2 regions of the Limosilactobacillus portuensis genome follow, and region 2 is predicted to be linked to the other one. Evidence: riboswitches for the same ligand, from Rfam matches in the RefSeq annotation. Region 2 holds a riboswitch; the other holds the start of a gene.
What was found. Region 2 has a riboswitch for lysine ahead of lysA (diaminopimelate decarboxylase). Riboswitches for the same ligand answer to the same signal wherever they lie in the genome.

Region 1 (4,438 bases), 660 kb from region 2:
AATTGTAATCATCATGCGTTTTAGTTAGGAGAAGCGAATGAACTGGGAAAACTTATTCATACAATTTGTTCTTTCATATATATCTACCGTCTGCTTCGGTATTTTATTGCATATCCCGTTACGGGCGTATAATACGGCTGGAATTATTGGTGGCGGTGTCTGGGTTATCTATTGGATAATGTATTACCATCAGCATACTGGCTTGGCAATTAGTAACCTTATTGCTGCCGTGTTAATTTCCCTCTTTAGTATGGTTGCCGCTCGTCATCTGAAAATGCCGATGATTGTATTTAATGTTCCGGCTTTAGTCCCGTTTGTTCCAGGGGGACAGGCCTATAAACTTGTCCGTAATTTTGCAATTGGTGACTATCAATTAGCAACAATATATCTTTATCAAGTTATTGTAATTGCCGGGGCGATTACTCTTGGCTTTGGGCTTGGCGAACTGTTAATTCGAGCGGTAAAATACTTGCATATCACTTTAGCAAAAACTTCAAAATCAAAAAGCTAGGGGTATGGTATACTCTAAATTAATGTTTAATTGATGATAGGAGAAAGATAATGTTAATTGTTCCAGATAATCAACGGTGGAAACGATTTACAATTAGTGGGATCGTTTTTATTATTTTGATGCTAATGATTAAGTTCAATTCAACGATCGGAACCACAATGGATGCGGTTTTTCAATCGTTATTTACTAGTCAACGCCTTGAAAATATTGGCTGGTTCCATGCCCTGATGACCTTAATTTCCTTTTTAGCAAGCCCGAAGCTTGACTTGCTATGGGTTCTAATTATTGCAATTGTCCTATGGCTGAGAAATTACCGCATTCCTGCAGTATGGGCAATTTGTACAATTATTGGTGGGGATGTCGTAGGAACGCTGGTTAAGCATTTTGTAAAACGGGCACGGCCAGCGCAACATTTAGCAGCTGATGATGGTTATAGTTTTCCAAGTGGCCACACTCTTGGATTGTTTCTGGTTGCCGGGATTCTTTTTCTTGTGGTAATCCCAATAATTCAAAAGGCAGCTGTCCGGACAATCTGTCAGTTATTATTAATTTTTGCAATTTTCTTCTTGGCGGTTTCACGGGTATACTTATATGCTCACTGGCCTGTAGATACGATTGCAGCAATGGTTTTGGCATATGCTTGGCTCCAAGTTGCTGAATGGTTATACGTTGCCTGGGCACCTAAACTACAAGAGCTAAAAATCTTTAGTAACTCAATTTATTAATAGGGAAACGCAAAGGATCATTTTTGATTTGTTTGCGTTTTTTATTTCCCGGGAAATGGATGGCTTATTTAATGGAAATTAAAACGAAACGTCTTAGTATTGAGAGAGTTCGCCAACAAAATATTACCGAATTAACACCGCTACTAAAATACCAATCATTATTTCAGCAGGCAGGGTTAGTTACAGTTGGAAAAGTTGATCTAGTTACTTTAAGAATGCTTGCCCAAACGGAATGCCTACTGCAAATAAGGGAAAGGAGCAGGCAAAGGTTACTCGGCTTGATAATCCTTCTTCATTCTTACGATAAAACGGGGTTTACTCTTACTGGACAATATGAAGTTGGCTACCTGCTTCTTCCGCAGGAACAGCATCAAGGATACATGACAGAAGGGTTAAATGCCGTTTGTAATCGGTTAAGTCATTCCCAGATTACGGTGATTGCAGAGGTAAAGGGTAATAATTCTTCATCAATTGGTGTTTTAAAACGGTGTAATTTTATTCGTACTACTACAACTCCAGGGATGATCGAACTCTGGAAGCGGTAAGACACACGATGATGTCTTGCGTTATTAAATGATGAGAGTATAATATTATCGAAATGAAGAGGTTGCATTCTTTATCAGTATTAACTATTAGGAAAATAAGTTCCGGAGTGGTTTTGAAAGGAAAGAATGCCGAAATATTGCCTAGCTTATTCTGGGTGGTATTGGGTCATGATTGAAGAAGTCATGGACTGTCGCGATAAATCGCGGGGCGCTTCGCTGAACGATTCAATGATAAATTTTGGGTCTTCTAATGAGGTTGCCTTGTTGGAAGACTCTTTTTTATTGAATAAGTCGCTCAGATATTTACGGGAGGAATTTAAGATGACAGAAGACACGGGTAATGGTCAGGGACAGATAAAAAGGACGCTTAAAACACGTCACCTGGCGATGATTGCTCTTGGCGGAACGATTGGTACTGGTCTATTTATCACCAGTGGTTCGGCAATTTCAACTGCTGGACCAGGTGGGGCTTTAGTGGCATACGGAATCATGGGGATTATGGTCTACTTCTTAATGACTAGTCTTGGTGAAATGTCAACGTATATGCCACTTACTGGTTCGTTTTCTGCATTTTCATCAAAGTTTGTTGATCCTGCATTGGGATTTGCAATGGGATGGAATTATTGGTTTAACTGGGCGATTACAATTCCGGTTGACGTAACCAGTGCAGGAATTGTAATGAATTTCTGGTTACCGCATGTTCCTAGCTGGGTATTTAGTACGATCGTCTTAGTTTTAGTTTTCCTTATCAACTATTTATCAGTTCGCTCGTACGGTGAAACAGAGTATTGGTTAGCTTTAATTAAGGTAATTACCGTGATCGTTTTCTTAATTGTCGGAGTTGCAATCATTCTGGGAATTATGGGCGGTCAACCTGTTGGCTTTAGTAATTTTCACTACAAGAAAGCACCATTTGTTGGTGGAATTCCAGCAATTATTAGTGTATTTCTGGTTGCTGGTTTCTCTTTCCAGGGGACAGAATTAGTTGGGATTACTGCTGGGGAGGCTGCTACTCCTGAAAAGTCAATTTCAAAGGCAATTCATTCAACTTTCTGGCGAATTCTTCTTTTCTATATCTTTGCCATTTTTGTAATTGCATGTATCCTACCATATACAGATAAGAACTTGTTAAATTCGGATGTTACTAATATTACAATGAGTCCATTTACAATTATTTTTAAGCGGGCTGGCTTAGCAGTAGCTGCCAGTATCATGAATGCGGTTATCTTAACTGCGGTTGTTTCTGCTGCTAACTCTGGTTTATATGCTTCAACCCGGATGCTTTACTCACAGGCTCGCGAAGGTTATGCATGGCGATTCTTTGGCTATGTTAACCGTCGTGGGATACCGATTTATGCGCTAATTGGAACGATGGTTGTTTCAACACTAGCATTTGCAACTCAGTTTATTGTTCCTCAAGCTTACCTTTACTTAACAGATGCTTCTGGACTTTGTGGCTTTATTGCCTGGTTAGGAATTGCCATTTCGCATTACCGGTTCCGGAAAGCTTATACTGCTCAAGGTCATTCTGTAAGTGAACTTAAATATCACGCAACTCTGTATCCTTTTGGGCCAATTTTTGCGTTCGTTCTTTGTACAATTGTTATTTGTGGACAGAATGTTGAGGCCTTTGCAAAGCTTGACTGGTCAAATATTTTGATTACATACATGAGTGTGCCGTTATTCTTAATTTTGTTCTTCTACTACAAGATTCGCTATAAGACTCATATTATTCCGTTGAAAAAGGTAGATCTTTCCCGGCAGACTAAAGGGGAAAAGTATGATCCAGAGCAAAATTAATTAAAATTAGAAGAGGATCCTTATACCGAGGAAATTTAGGTATAGGGATCCTCTTTAAAGTTAGGAAAAAGACTTCCGATTCAGTATCTTCTTTTTTTTACTGTTCAATGGTAGAATGGTAAAGTTGTTTTTTATAAATTAAAGGGGGAGAAGCATTTAATGATTGCACTCGCAGGGACAATTGGTGCCGGGAAGACAAGCTTAACTGGATTGCTGGCCGATCATTTGAATAGCCAAGCATTTTATGAATCTGTTGATGATAATAAGATTTTGCCACTTTTTTATAAGGACCCGAAAAAGTACGGTTTTTTACTGCAGATTTACTTTTTAAATCGACGATTAGATGAGATTAAAGATTCTTTTGAAAATGATCTAAATGTCCTTGACCGTTCGATCTTTGAAGATGCATTGTTGTTTAAACTTAATGCTGATATGGGCCGGGCAACTGAAACAGAATCAGCTATCTACTCATCATTACTGCACAACATGATGGAAGAATTACCTGAACAGCCTCATCAAAAAGCTCCTAATCTGCTAATTACGATTCAAGTTTCATTCGAAACAATGCTGGAGCGGATAAAAAAACGTGGTCGGTCATACGAGCAACTTGCCAATGATCCCTCCCTTTATAGTTACTATAAGAACCTTAATGAACGCTATCGTGACTGGTATCAACAATATAATGCCAGTCCTAAGATGCTAATTGATGGGGATAAGTATGACTTTGTTGAGGATCAAGCAGCAGCACGCCAAGTATTGAAAATGATTGATCAAAAATTAATTGAACTTGGTTTAAAATAATTATTGACACTAAATTTAAATAATGATATATTAATAAAGTTCCATTATGAATATAT
Region 2 (4,438 bases):
AATACGGCAAACCAGTCTGTTCTTCTACCGGTAAAGCATCGATATCTGTCCGGTACCCGATTGTCCGTTGCGGATCAAAGCCGTGAACTAACACCATCATTGAAGTTGGCAGTTCATCTGGATTACGAATCTCTAAGAATTTCTGATTCATCGCCTTCACCGTTTCTAAAAGGAACTGGTGAGTTTTGGTCTCCTGAAGTGCTAATTCCGGAATTTGATGAAGATGACGCCGAATCTTAATTAAATCACTTTCGCTTAACATTTTGCGCTCCTATAACTTCCGCAAGTCGTCTTCTAAGCCGGTCTTACTTTCAGTCTTAGCATCAACCTTTTTGACAAACTTAGCTGGGACCCCGGCAACCATTATATGTGGCTCAACGTCATGGGTAACAATTGCTCCCGCAGCCACAACGGCGCCTTCACCAACATGAACTCCTTCAATAACCACGGCATTAGCACCGATTAATACGTTATCGTCAATCAGCACTGGTTGGGCTGAAGCAGGTTCGACAACTCCGGCAAGGACGGTTCCCGCACCGATATGACAATGCTTACCGACAATTGCTCGGCCACCAAGGATTGCCCCCATATCAATCATCGTGTCATCACCAATTTCAGCACCAATATTAATTGTTGCTCCCATCATGACAACGGCATTGTTCCCAATTAAAACCTTGTCACGAATGATTGCTCCTGGTTCAATCCGAGCATTAATTCCCTTTAAATCAAGCAAGGGAACTGCCGAATTACGACAATCATTTTCAATATGGTAATCAGCAATCAAATCAGCATTTTCTTTCAATAATGGTTCAACCACCGACCAATCACCAAAGATTACACCGGTATGATTGTCAACAAATGATTGAACTTCTTCTGGAAAGTTAATTTCGCTTAAGTTTCCTTTTAAATAAACCTTTACGGGCGTCTTCTTGGGAGCATTGCCAATGTAGTTAATAATCGCTTGTGCATCTAATTCAGCCATTGTTGTTACCTCTTTCTTCCTATTATTTATTAGTCATTATTGTTGATATTTACGATCCAAGTGAACCAAGTCAGCTAAGGACTCCCGCTCAATCACAAGCTGGGCGTTGCCGTCTTCAGCAAAGACAACTGCTGGACGGGGATTACGGTTATAATTTGAAGCCATTGAATAACCATAAGCACCAGTATCAAGCATGGCAAGAACGTCACCTGGTTGAGTTTCCGGTAGGCCTTGATCTTGGGCTAAAATATCACCAGACTCACAGTACTTTCCGGCAAGACGGACATGTTCCTTGATCGGTGCTTGCGGATTACTTGCCAGAACGGTTTCGTATTCGGCTTGATAGAGCGCTGGCCGAATATTGTCACCCATCCCCCCGTCAACCATGACGTATGGTTTCAAACCCGGTACATCCTTACGGGAACCAACCGTATAGAGGTTATATCCCGCTGGTCCAACAATTGACCGTCCTGGTTCAATCCAAATTGCCGGCATCGAGAGTCCTTTTGCAACAGTTTCCTTTTTAATTGCCTTAATGATGGCATCAACGAATTCTTCGGGTTTGAGAGGGTGGTCAGCAGCGACATAACGAATCCCAAAACCACCACCAACGTTAATTACCTGTGCTTCATAGCCAAATGCATCTCGCCAATGAGCAGCAACTTCAACTAACTTCTTTGCCACGCCTTCAAAGCCTGCTAGTTCAAAGATTTGTGAACCAATATGAGCATGAAGACCACGCATCTTCATTCGCGGATTAGCCAGAACCTTTTGCAATGCTTCATCTGCTTGATCAGATTGAAGATCGAAGCCAAATTTGCTATCAACTTGCCCAGTTTGGATGTATTTATTTGTATGAGCTGAAATCCCGGGAGTGATTCTTAGCATTACATCAACGGATGCATTTCGTTCTTCAAGTACCGCGGCTAATAATTCAATCTCATGGAAGTTATCAATCATGATTGTCCCAACATGGTGGTCGATTGCCATTTCCAGTTCTTCACGCGACTTATTATTACCATGGAAACTTACCCGTTCCATCGGGAAGTCAGCCTTAATTGCTGTATAAAGTTCCCCAGCGGAAACAACATCAACGTGGGCTCCTTCGGCTGCAGCAACCTGATACATTGCAATTGCGGCAAAGGCCTTACTTGCATAACTAACTGCATAGTTAACGTGGTTAGCATCAAATACTCGCCGAAAGCTACGAATTTGCTGCCGGATTTGGGAAACGTCATAAACAACTAATGGCGTTCCATATTCCTGAGCTAGTTCAATTGAATCACAACCACCAATCATCAGGTGTCCCGCGTCATTCAATTGGTCAGCAGTAATTTGTTGGTTCATACTTATTCCTCCATTACTCATTCGGGGAAAACAAAGTGATAAAAAAATCCACTGTCTGCGCGAAGACAAACAGTGGATGCATTTTATCCGTTTTGTCGATAGCGCAACGTGGGCTGATATTGTCCCACGACAGTCCGTAACTTATTCAGCCACGCCCCAGTGCCTTAACCGTGCCAAGTTAAGTACTTCGGCGACCGCCCTGTTCATCAATTCTCATTGCTTGGCAGGCTAAAATTGATTACTGGTGTTGGCCGCGCCTCTTCGATTTATAAATATAATAAAGTTATTAGATTAGAATGTCAACGGAAACATTAAATTTTCTCATATTTATTTAATTAAGTTTCGTTCTCAATTGAATATTTCTTTCATATTTAGTCAATCTTCAAGTTCGGCAATCATTAGGCAGGATTCTGTGATATTCTAGTAGGAATAAGTTTTTAAATTTGTTTTAAGAAGAGGAGAATTGATCGTGTTAGAACGGATCTTTCATTTAAGTGACGCTCATACCACCGTCAAGGCTGAATTAATCGCTGCCCTGACGACTTTCGTGAGTCTGTCATATATTCTATTTGTTAACCCGAACATCCTGCACGCGGCAGGGATTAATAAAGGGGCAGCCTTTACGGTTACCGCAGTCGCAACGGCGGTTGGTTGTTTCCTAATGGGACTAATTGCTAACTACCCAATTGCTTTAGCGCCAACGCTGGGAAGTGCCGCTTTCTTTACTTACAATGTAGTTATTGGGATGCACATTAATTGGCAAACAGCCTTAGCCAGTGTCCTCGTGGCCTCATTCCTGTTTATCTTAATTACAATCTTGAAATTGCGGGAAAAAGTGGTTGATGCAATTCCAAAAGACATCAAATACGCGATCTCTGCGGAATTGGGTTATTTATTGCCTTCATTGGTTTACAGAACGGGAAATTAATTGTTAACAACTCATCATCCCTGGTTGGTCTTGGTTCATTTGGTAACCCAGATGTCTGGTTAACCCTATTTGGCTTAATCTTAACCGTGATCCTGATGGCTGCTCGAGTACCGGGGTCAATTTTTATTGGAATGATCATTACCGCTATCTTTGGGATGTGCATCGGTCAAATCCCACTACCTCATGGAATCATCTCAACAGCACCAAGTATGGCCCCGACATTTGGTCACGCCATCTTCCACTTAAAGGACATTAATACACCACAACTATTCATGGTTGTCCTCACCTTCCTGTTAGTTACTTTCTTCGATACTGCCGGAACACTAATTGGGATGACTCAACAAGCTGGCATGGTTGACAAGAATGGTAAGATCCCCCGAATTGGTAAGGCCTTCCTCTCTGACTCCCTTGCCATGGTTGAAGGGGCAATTTGTGGTACCGCACCACTAGGAACTTCCGTTGAATCCAGTGCCGGAATTGCCATGGGTGGTCGAACTGGTTTAACCGCCGTCTTTGTCGGTATTCTATTCTTGATCTCCATGATCTTTAGTCCCCTGTTAGCAGTAATTCCAACAACGGTCACTGCACCAGCATTAATTATTGTCGGAGTCCTAATGGCAAATAACCTGAAGTACATTAACTGGGATCGCTTTGAAGTGGCCTTTCCTGCCTTCCTTGTTGTGGTCGGAATGCCATTAACCTACTCCATTTCCGATGGTTTAGCCCTTGGAATGATCGCTTACCCAATCACCATGATTGCTTCTAAGCACCATAAGGACGTCTCCCCAATGATGTACGCCCTCTTCGTTATCTTTATTCTGTTCTTTGCAATAACGAATATGAAGTAGAGGAAAGTGCGAGCTGGGTAAATGCCTTACAGAAGGCTAGCAATTTCTCCTGACGAAGGCGACTTGCGCCTCGGAAGGAGTTTGCTAGTCCTAGTAAGGCACCAGCGAGCACATTATGACTCTGCCGCCTAGAATCGTTAGTTCTAGCAAGTCACAGTGAACACGTTATGGCAATGTTGCCCGGCAACCATATTATGACTAGGTTGATTTCAGCCTAGTCTTTTTTTGATCTCTTTATGGGGTTAATGTTCTAATGCAATTAAGCTAAAAGGTGTTCGCCCAAGTTTCTACTTTTACCAAGTCGGAACGTGCATCGTCCAAGTTTTTTAGCTG

Region 1: it holds a riboswitch for lysine, as region 2 does, so the genes downstream of both, PRK60_RS01325 (amino acid permease) here and lysA (diaminopimelate decarboxylase) in region 2, are expected to answer to the same signal.

Annotation. Positions count from the first base shown of each region.
Region 1 covers NZ_CP117296.1:296,535-300,972, forward strand. The annotation lists gene PRK60_RS01305 (threonine/serine exporter family protein) at 1-28, shown strand, start outside; gene PRK60_RS01310 (threonine/serine exporter family protein) at 38-511, shown strand; gene PRK60_RS01315 (phosphatase PAP2 family protein) at 562-1,236, shown strand; gene PRK60_RS01320 (GNAT family N-acetyltransferase) at 1,308-1,781, shown strand; lysine riboswitch at 1,830-2,003, shown strand; gene PRK60_RS01325 (amino acid permease) at 2,103-3,581, shown strand; gene PRK60_RS01330 (deoxynucleoside kinase) at 3,741-4,382, shown strand.
Region 2 covers NZ_CP117296.1:960,440-964,877, forward strand. The annotation lists gene PRK60_RS04870 (N-acetyldiaminopimelate deacetylase) at 1-262, opposite strand, end outside; gene dapD (2,3,4,5-tetrahydropyridine-2,6-dicarboxylate N-acetyltransferase) at 272-982, opposite strand; gene lysA (diaminopimelate decarboxylase) at 1,019-2,329, opposite strand; lysine riboswitch at 2,420-2,599, opposite strand; partial or broken gene PRK60_RS04885 (NCS2 family permease) at 2,799-4,105, shown strand.